Regions from separate parts of the Azospirillum brasilense genome, predicted to be linked through region 2. Evidence: riboswitches for the same ligand, from Rfam matches in the RefSeq annotation. Region 2 holds a riboswitch; each other region holds the start of a gene.
What was found. Region 2 has a riboswitch for cobalamin ahead of D3869_RS26600 (energy-coupling factor ABC transporter permease). Riboswitches for the same ligand answer to the same signal wherever they lie in the genome.
Positions count from the first base shown of each region.

Region 1 (3,159 bases), on a different replicon from region 2:
GGGGTTCGGCTGGGCGCAGCCGGGCAGCACGGCCAGCGCCACCCCGGACTCCCGGCAGGCGGCGGCGACATGGTCCAGCCCATAGCGCCAATAGCCCGCCCCGCCGAGCAGCCGCAGAACGACCAGCTTTGCCTTGCGGATCACGGATTCGACGTAGAGGTCCACCGACAGCGGGTGCCCCAGCCGCGCGAGATTCGCCAGCCGCAGCGTCGGCAACGTGTCGCGGTGGCGCTTCCAGCAGGCGGCGAGCGCCGTCAGGTCGCTGTCGGAGAAGGACAGGACGACGAGGTCCGCCGGGCTCTGCCCCAGATCCACGGCCTGGGGGCCGGCGTCGAGGTCTTCCTGGCGGGCGGCGAGTAGGTGCATGGGCCACAGCTTTGCAAACACTCCCTCTCCCGTCCCGGGAGAGGGTGCCCGCGAAGCGGGCGGGTGAGGGGGCGGGCGAGGGTCGGTGCGGTCTCCGCGTGCGACCCTCACCCTCCCGCTCTGCGAGCGGGTCCCTCCCTCTCCCGGGGCGGGAGAGGGCTTTTTAAGACAGCGCCGCGGTCACGGCGTCGCGGTCCAGGCCCGTCTCGCCGATCACCACCAGACGGCTGCGGCGCGGCTCGTCGGGCTTCCAGAAGCGGTCGAAATGGGTCTGGATGCGCGTTCCCACGCCCTGCACCAGAAGGCGCATCGGCTTGCCCGGTACGTCGATGAAGCCCTTCAGGCGCAGCACGCCATGGGCGGCGGCGACCCGCTCCAGCGTCTTCGCCAGCGCCGCCGGGTCGGGCTGCGGGCCGAGCTCCACGACGAAGCTGGTGAAGTCGTCGTGGTCGTGGCCTTCCTCCTCGTCATGGTGGCTGGGGCGGTTGGCGAGGTCGTCCTCGGCCCCGGCCCCGACGCCCAGCAGAACCACCGGATCGACCTTGCCGTTGCTGGCGCGCAGGATCTTGGCCTCGCGCCCCGTGCCACCTTCGGCCATGGCGGCGCGGATCAGGTCCTCGACCTTCGCCAGAGCGGCGGCCTCGACCAGATCGGTCTTGTTCACCACGATCAGGTCGGCGCAGAGGAGCTGGTCTTCGAACACCTCCTCCACCGGGGTCTCGTGGTCGAGCTGCCCGGCCTCGGCGGCCTGGGCGGCCAGCGCCGCCGGATCGGGGGCGAAGCGGCCTTCCGCGGCGGCGGCGGCGTCGACCACCGCGACCACCCCGTCCACCGTCACCCGCGTCTTGATCGCCGGCCAGTGGAAGGCCTGGACGAGCGGCTTCGGCAGGGCGAGGCCGCTCGTCTCGATGATGATGTGTTCCGGCGGCTGCGGGCGGGACAGCAGCTTCTCGATGGCCGGGACGAAGTCGTCGGCGACGGTGCAGCACAGGCAGCCGTTCGCCAGCTCGATCACGTCGTCCTCGCTGCAAGTGGGATCGCCGCAGGCGCGCAGGATCTCGCCGTCGATGCCGACATCGCCGAATTCGTTGATGATCAGCGCCAGACGGCGCCCGCCGGCCTGCTCCAGCAGGCTGCGGATCAGCGTCGTCTTCCCGGCGCCGAGAAAGCCGGTGATGACGGTGGCCGGGGTCTTCCCGGCGGTCAGCGGGCCGGTGTTCATCGGCCGTCTCCTGAAAATTGAAATAGGGGATGGGGTGGGCCGGTCCGCCGGTCAGCGGAGCGGGCGCCCGGCGGCCGGGGACGGAGCGGCGGCCTGGAGCGGCCATGCGGACGGACTGAGGACGGCGCGAGGCGTCATGATCTGGCTTCCCTGTCTCCGCCACACCCGGCGGATTGGATGAGTGTCGGTCCGGCGGCAGGTTTCCTGGCTCGCGGGTCGTCGCCGCGCCTCCCGCCTTCCCGGCCTGTCGGCCCGTGGCATTTCCGGAGGCGGACTCGCCGCACACAGTTGCGGGGGCAGCCGCGGCCTTGGACCCCATCCGGGTCCGCACCGCATTCCCTATTATCCCCGCGCCTTCACGGCGGACGGGGCACCGTCGGAGGCGCAGAATTGCAGGCGGACCCCCGATTTGCAAGCGGCCATTTGGTGCCCGGAAACCGCGCCGCCGAACCCGGAACGCTCCGTCCATCCCGCCGTTGGTGTGTCGGAAGATCGGTACAGTCTGTCTGGAAAGCTGACACTCCAGACCGCGTGCGATGCCCATCGCCGCCTTTCGCGAATTCAACGATATCAACGGATTAACGAATTTTCCCGCAATTGGCATGTTCTGTGCTTATATCAGCCTAACCAAAAACGCGGACCGGCAGACGACGCGGACGAACAGGGAGGGAAAAGCGGCACCCATGGCCGACGACATCATTCTGGAAGCGCGCGGACTCTCGAAGGAGTTCAAGGGCTTCATCGCGGTGAAGGAGGTGAACCTCCAGGTTCGCCGCGGCACCATCCACGCGCTGATCGGCCCCAACGGCGCCGGCAAGAGCACGGTCTTCAACCTGCTGACCAAGTTCCTGACGCCGACGCGCGGCCAGATCCTCTACAAGGGGCGCGACATCACCGCCATGAAGCCCGCCGACGTGGCGATGCTCGGCATGGTGCGCTCCTTCCAGATCTCCGCCGTCTTCCCGCATCTCAGCGTGCTGGAGAACGTCCGCGTCGCTCTGCAGCGGCCGCGCGGCACCAGCTTCCATTTCTGGAAGCCGGAGGCCAGCCTGTACGACCTGCACGCCCGCGCCGAGGAGCTGATCGAAGCGGTGAACCTGACCCCCTGGGCCGGCCACACCGCCGCCGAGCTGCCCTACGGCCGCAAGCGGGCGCTGGAGATCGCCACCACGCTGGCGCTCGACCCGGAGGTGATGCTGCTCGACGAGCCGCTGGCCGGCATGGGCCACGAGGACATCGAAGGCACCGCCGCGCTGATCAAGCGCGTGTCGGCCGACCGCACCATCCTGATGGTGGAGCACAACCTGTCGGTCGTCGCCCACCTGTCGGACACCATCACCGTGCTCCGCCGCGGCGAGATCCTGGCGGAAGGGCCGTACGACGTCGTATCGCGCAACCCGCAGGTCATGGAAGCCTACATGGGTACGGGTGAGGTGGGCCATGCCTGACGGCGCGACCGTGAAGACCGCGATGCTGGAGATCCGCGACCTCCAGGCCTTCTACGGCGAGAGCCACGTGCTGCACGGCGTCAACATCGACGTGCGGCAGGGCGAGGTGGTGACGCTGCTGGG
Region 1 is NZ_CP032346.1:926,097-929,255, reverse strand. Features, by position in the region: gene cobN (cobaltochelatase subunit CobN) at 1-366, opposite strand, end outside; gene cobW (cobalamin biosynthesis protein CobW) at 530-1,588, opposite strand; cobalamin riboswitch at 1,766-1,981, opposite strand; gene D3869_RS18300 (ABC transporter ATP-binding protein) at 2,272-3,036, shown strand; gene D3869_RS18295 (ABC transporter ATP-binding protein) at 3,029-3,159, shown strand, end outside.
Region 1: linked by a shared signal. The riboswitch ahead of cobW (cobalamin biosynthesis protein CobW) and the one ahead of D3869_RS26600 (energy-coupling factor ABC transporter permease) in region 2 are both predicted to bind cobalamin.

Region 2 (3,159 bases):
CGCTGGTTGACGTAGGGGCAGAGGGCGAGCGCCGCCTCCGCGTCCGGCGTCGCGAAGACGGTGATGCGGGCCAGCGGCAAGGCCCGCCGCAGCTCCCGCAGGACACCCGACGCCCGCAGCACGGCGCCGGCGCCATCCAGAAGGAACACGCCGACGCTGCGGATCAGATCGACCGGGAAAGGCGGCGGCTCGCCGGGCACGAGCGGGCGGCGGCGGGCGGCGGGACCGGAGTCCCGCAGCAGCGCCACCGCCGGGGCGGTGGAGGCGCCCCGCGCCGGCGGGACGAAGCCCCAGGCTCCGTCGGCGTCCGGGCGCGCCAGCGGCTCCACCAGGGCATGCTCGGCGCGGGCGACGGTCGCCGCGTCGGTCACCCAGGGGAAGAAATCGCGCAGCGGAAGGGTGCCGCGGCCGATCGCTCGACCCGCCGTCTGCAGGGCGTCCCACCGCTCGACCGCGCCGTCGTAGCCGTAATAGATTTCCTTGAACGCGACCTGCTCCCGTGTCGCGTAGGCGAAATGCTGGAAGACCAGCCCGCCCACCGCCGTTTCCTCATGCAGGAAGGGGTTGGCCGCGCCAAGCTCGACCTCGGACCCATCGGGTTGCGGGCGCATCAGCCGGGGCGGGACGTGCGACTGCCAATAATCGCCCGGCCGATAGCGCCAGGTGCGCAGCCATTCGTAGGCGCGGTAATTGCCGTACTGGTCCAGCCGGTCGAGGACCAGGGACGGGCCGACGAAGAAATGACAAAGGTACAGCGCCGCCGTGCGCGACGGCGAGTCGAGGAACATCCGGCGCGCCCGGATGATCTGCTCCGCTGTCCACAGCTCGTCGGCATCGACCTGCCAGAGCAGGCAGTCCTCGGTCATGGCGGCCAGCGGCGCGGTGACCATCTCCACCTTGCCCTGCCAGAACATGCCGGGCGGCTTGCGGTAGACCGACACCCGCCCGGGCTCCTCCGCGGCGATGCGGTCGAGATATTCCGAGGTGCCGTCGCTGCTGCGCCCGTCGCGGTGACGGTCCTGCGGGACGCGCCCGCCCCGCTGCGCGCACCAGGAGGAGTCGCGGACCTGCTCCGCCACCCCCTCCACGACGTGCCAGTGCCAGGGGAAGGGCAGTTGGCGGAACACCTCCAGGTGATAGCGGATGAAGGGATCGCCGTTCAGCACGATGGTCAGGAAGTGAACCGGTAGCATGCCCGCAACCCCGTCCTTCGCCCGTTGATCCGGCCTCGCGCAGTCCGCCGGACCTTGTCGGTTCCACGGGAGCGGTGTCAAGGAAGCCGTGCGGCTCCCCCCTCGGGTCGCCATCCCCCTCTTGACGGCGGGGGACCCCGCCCCTACCCTGGCGCCGGTTATGGTTCCCCGCGCCCTCCGGTCGCGGGGCTAAGAGGGAAGCCGGTGAGCCGCCCCGAAGGGGGAGACACGGCAAATCCGGCGCTGCCCCCGCAACTGTGAGCGGTGAGCGGCCTCGTCCTTTCCGTGTCACTGGCGCCGCCTGCGGGAACGGGCGCCGGGAAGGCCGGACGATGCCGCCTTGACCCGCAAGCCAGGAGACCTGCCGTGACCGAACGTACGTCCTCGGGCGGGGTGCCCCGGTGGTCGCTTGCCGATGTCCGGCCCGACGGCCGCCCGTCCTCCGCAAGCCGTCCCCCCGGTGCGCCCAGCCAAGGGGACCAAGGGGGTTGCGATGCCGGTGCCTGCCAGCAACGACGCCCCTCCCAACGCATGGCAGACTCGGAAAGGGCATAGAGCATGCACATCGAACCCGGCGTCGTGGACGGCGCCAAGATCGCTCTCAGCTACGCGACGGCCGCCGGCGGCTTCGCGATGGCCGGCAAGCTGGCGCGCGACGACGTCCGCAACAACGGCGGGATCGCACCGCTGGTGCTGCGCAGCCTGATCGCCACCGCGCTGGTCTTCAGCTTCTTCGAGGTGTTCCCGCACCACCCCGTGGGCGTGTCGGAGGTTCACCTGATCCTCGGTTCGACGCTGCTCCTGCTGTTCGGCGCCGGTGCGGCCTCCATCGGCCTCGCCGCCGGCCTGCTGATCCAGGGCCTGTTCTTCGCGCCCTTCGACCTGCCGCAGTACGGCATGAACGTCACCACGCTGCTGGTCCCGCTGTGGGGCATCAGCCTGCTGGCGAAGCGGATCGTTCCCGACGCCACGCCCTATGTCGACCTGAAGTATTCGCAGGCGCTGGCCCTTTCCACCGCCTACCAGGGCGGCATCGTCGCCTGGGTGGCCTTCTGGGCCTTCTACGGCCACGGCTTCACCGCCGAGACCATGACGGAGGTCGCCTCCTTCGGCGCCGCCTACATGACCGTCATCATCGTCGAGCCGCTGGCCGACCTCGCCGTGCTGGCCATCGCCAAGGCGCTGCGCCGCCAGAGCCAGGGCCCGCTGTTCAACATCCGCCTGCATCAGGGCGCCTGACCGGCCCCCTGGACCGGACGGTTCGCAGGAAGGGCGGCGGGGACATCCCCGCCGCCCTTTTCCGTTCAGATCACCAGTTCGCCCTTGCGGATCGCCGCGTAGCGGCGGTTCACCGCCCCCCAGTCGACCACGTTCCACCAGGCCGCCAGATAGTCGGCGCGCCGGTTCTGATACTTCAGGTAATAGGCGTGCTCCCACACGTCGTTGCCCATCAGCACGGGCACGCCCTCCATGGCCGGCGAATCCTGGTTCGGGCGGGCGGCGATGGCGAGCTTGCCCGACGAGGGATCGGCGGTGACGAAGACCCAGCCGCTGCCGAACTGCCCGGCGCCCGCCGTGTTGAAGCGCGTCTTGAACTCGTCGAAGCCGCCGAAGTCGCGCGTGATGGCCGTCCCCACCTCGCCGTCCGGGGCGCCGCCGGCGTTCGGCCCCATGATGCTCCAGAACATGCTGTGATTCGCGTGACCGCCGCCGTTGTTGCGCACCGCGGTGCGGATGCTTTCCGGCAGCTCCGGAACCCGCTTCAGCAGGTCGGCCAGCGGCATCGCCTGCAGGTCGCCATGGTTGGCGAGCGCCTTGTTGAGGTTGTCGACGTAGGCCTGATGGTGCTTGCCGTGGTGCACGCTCATGGTCGTCGCGTCGATGTGCGGTTCCAGCGCGGCGGGCGCGTAGGGCAGCGGCGGCAGAGTGAAGCCCTTGCCACCCGGTGTTTGGGCCAGAACGAAAC
Region 2 is NZ_CP032348.1:153,472-156,630, reverse strand. Features, by position in the region: gene D3869_RS26605 (glycosyltransferase family 9 protein) at 1-1,193, opposite strand, end outside; cobalamin riboswitch at 1,338-1,576, shown strand; gene D3869_RS26600 (energy-coupling factor ABC transporter permease) at 1,752-2,432, shown strand; gene D3869_RS26595 (superoxide dismutase) at 2,498-3,159, opposite strand, start outside.

Region 3 (3,159 bases), on a different replicon from region 2:
GGACCGGCAGCTATGCCGAAGCCGGAACCGAACTCGGCCTTACCCACGGCGCGGTAAGCCGGCAGATCGCCGCGCTTGAAAGCTGGCTCGGGCAGAGGCTTTTCATGAAGGAGGGGCGCCGCATGGTCGCGACGCCGATGGCGAGGATCTTCGCCGCCGAGGTCGGTCTTTCCTTCGATCGCCTGGCTGTCGCGGCGCAAGCGTGTGGCCGGCCCAACGCGCGCCGCATCCTGCGTGTAAGCGCTCCGACCAGCTTCGCGATGCGCTGGCTGATCCCGCGTCTCAATCGCTACCACGCCGACCATCCGCATGTCGAAGTCGCGGTTACGACGGTTTCCACCGTGCTCGAGGAATTGCGCGGGGGTGTCGACGTGGCGATCCGGCGCGGCGTTGCCCGGGAGCATGTGTGGCCTCAGCATCGTATCGTCCCGGTGCTGGATGACGTGGACACGCTGATCATGAGCCCGGCGCTGTTCGCGCAACGGCCGATCCTGAAGCCCGCCGACATCGAGGGGCATAGCCTGCTTGCAAGCGAAACCCGGGCCGGCGACTGGGCGAGCTGGCTCGATGCGGCCGGGCTCCAGCACCTTGCCGGGCTTCCCCGCCAGATGTTCGATCACTTTTTCGTAACCCGTCAGGCGGTGGAAGACGGGCTTGGCATCGGGATCGGCCCCCTGCCGATGCTGGAGATCGACGTTGCCGGCGGACGGCTGATGACGCCGCTGCCAGAGATCCGGGTTCCGAGGACGGGGTACGTCGCGCTTGTTCCCCGTCAGGCCGATGCCGGAAACCTGGTCGCCGGCTTCGTCGACTGGCTGGTCGGAGAAGCCCAAGGACCACGGTGACGGGCCGGGCAAATCCGCGGTGCCGGATCTCGACCTGTGGCCGGCGACGTCATCGGATTCGCCCAGCGCCGCGTCGAAGGGCAGCACCGCCACCGCGTCTGCTCCGCCGACCCCGGCGACCAATCCGGCCACCGTGGTGCGCAGCGTGTTCACCCAAGGATCGCGCCGCGCCATGATGCGCCGCGCCGTGCGGGCGGTCAGGTGCATGGCGCGGGCCGGCTCCGAGGCGCCCGACGCCTCGGCGGTGCCTGGAGGAACGCTTCGGCCTGACGGCGCGTGAACGGGGGGACCCCGTCGCATCCGTATGGCTTGACAGGCTGCGGGCTTCCCGCTACTCCATCTTGCGTTACGGTTCTCTGGATATCCAATATCTAGGGCTAAGAGGGAAGCCGGTGCGTCGCCACCCCAAACGGTGGATCGCGGCAAGGCCGGCGCTGCCCCCGCAACTGTGAGCGGAGAGCGGCTGCGTCGTTTCAGCGTCACTGGTGCCCATCCCGGTTCGGGACGACGGCGCCGGGAAGGCCGGACGGAGCCGCAACGACCCGTGAGCCAGGAGACCTGCCGTAACCGAATGAACGTCCACGGGCGGGGTGTCCCGGTGGTACGCTTGCCCCCGCGCGGCGTTTCCGTCCGCGCTTCCGCAAGTCGTGCTCCCGTGCCCTCCCGCCGCACAAGAAGCCGCACAAGCACAAGGGATCACGGATGCCGGCGCTCGCTCAGGACCTCGCCCAGGATTTCACCCAGGACCTCGCCAACGGCTTCGACCGTCACGGAAACCTGCTGGCGCTGCCCCGGCGGACGCCCGAGCGGTCCGGCGGCCGCGCCCCGGCGGAGCGCTGGACGCCGCCGGATCCCTCCGCCATCCGCATCGACCGCAGCCGGGACGCCCTGCTGACCGCCTTCGGCAAGGCGACGCTGGACGACCGCTACCTGTTGCTGGGGGAAAGCTACCAGGACCTGTTCGCCCGCGTCGCCGCGGCCTACGCCGACGACGCCGCGCACGCCCAGCGCCTGTACGACGCGATCTCCCGCCTGTGGTTCATGCCGGCCACGCCGGTTCTCAGCAACGGCGGCACCACGCGCGGCCTGCCGATCTCCTGCTTCCTCAACGCGGTGCCCGATTCGCTCGACGGGATCGTCGACATCTGGAACGAGAACGTCCGGCTGGCCTCCAACGGCGGCGGCATCGGCACCTATTGGGGCGGCGTGCGCTCCATCGGCGAGCCGGTGAAAGGCTGCGGCAGCACGTCGGGCATCATTCCCTTCATCCGCGTGATGGACAGCCTGACGCTGGCGATCAGCCAGGGCTCCCTGCGGCGCGGCTCCGCCGCCGTCTATCTCGACATCCACCATCCGGAGATCGAGGAGTTCCTGGAGATCCGCAAATCCTCGGGCGACTTCAACCGCAAGAGCCTGAACCTGCACCACGCCGTCATCATCACCGACGCCTTCATGGAGGCGGTGCGCGACGACAGGCCCTTTCCGCTGATCAGCCCCAGGACCGGCGCCGTCCTGAGGCACGTCAACGCCCGTCAGGTCTGGCAGAAGATCCTGGAAGCCCGCATGCAGACCGGCGAGCCGTACCTGCTGTTCGGCGACACGGTGAACCGCGCCCTGCCCAAGCACCAGCGCGACCTCGGCCTGCGCGTCTCCACCTCCAACCTGTGCAGCGAGATCACCCTGCCGACCGGCAAGGACCATCTGGGCAACGAGCGCACGGCGGTGTGCTGCCTCGCCTCGATGAACCTGGAGACCTGGGATGACTGGAACGGTGAGGAGGGGCTGGTCGAGGACGTGCTGCGCTTCCTCGACAACGTCTTGACCCGCTTCATCGAGGAAGCGCCCGAAGGGATGGAGAACGCCGTCTATTCGGCGATGCGCGAACGGTCGGTGGGGCTGGGGGTGATGGGCTTCCACTCCTTCCTCCAGGCGCGCGGCATCCCCTTCGAGAGCGCCATGGCCAAGGTGTGGAACCTGCGCTTCTTCCGCAAGATCCGCCGCGACGCCGACGCCGCCTCGGTCTTGCTGGCCGAGGAGCGCGGCGCCTGCCCGGACGCCGCCGAGCGCAGGATCAAGGCGCGCTTCAGCCACAAGCTGGCGATCGCGCCGACCGCCTCCATCAGCATCATCTGCGGCGGCACCAGCGCCTGCATCGAGCCGATCCCGGCCAACGTCTACACCCACAAGACGCTGTCCGGCTCGATCAGCGTGCGCAACCCGCATCTGGAAAAGCTGCTGGCCGCCAAGGGCGCCGACCGGCCGGAGGTTTGGCAGTCGATCATCGAGCATGAGGGCTCGGTCCAGCATCTCGACA
Region 3 is NZ_CP032349.1:624,336-627,494, reverse strand. Features, by position in the region: gene D3869_RS31990 (LysR substrate-binding domain-containing protein) at 1-845, shown strand, start outside; partial or broken gene D3869_RS31985 (methylmalonyl-CoA mutase family protein) at 942-1,052, opposite strand; cobalamin riboswitch at 1,178-1,425, shown strand; gene D3869_RS31980 (ribonucleoside-diphosphate reductase subunit alpha) at 1,548-3,159, shown strand, end outside.
Region 3: linked by a shared signal. The riboswitch ahead of D3869_RS31980 (ribonucleoside-diphosphate reductase subunit alpha) and the one ahead of D3869_RS26600 (energy-coupling factor ABC transporter permease) in region 2 are both predicted to bind cobalamin.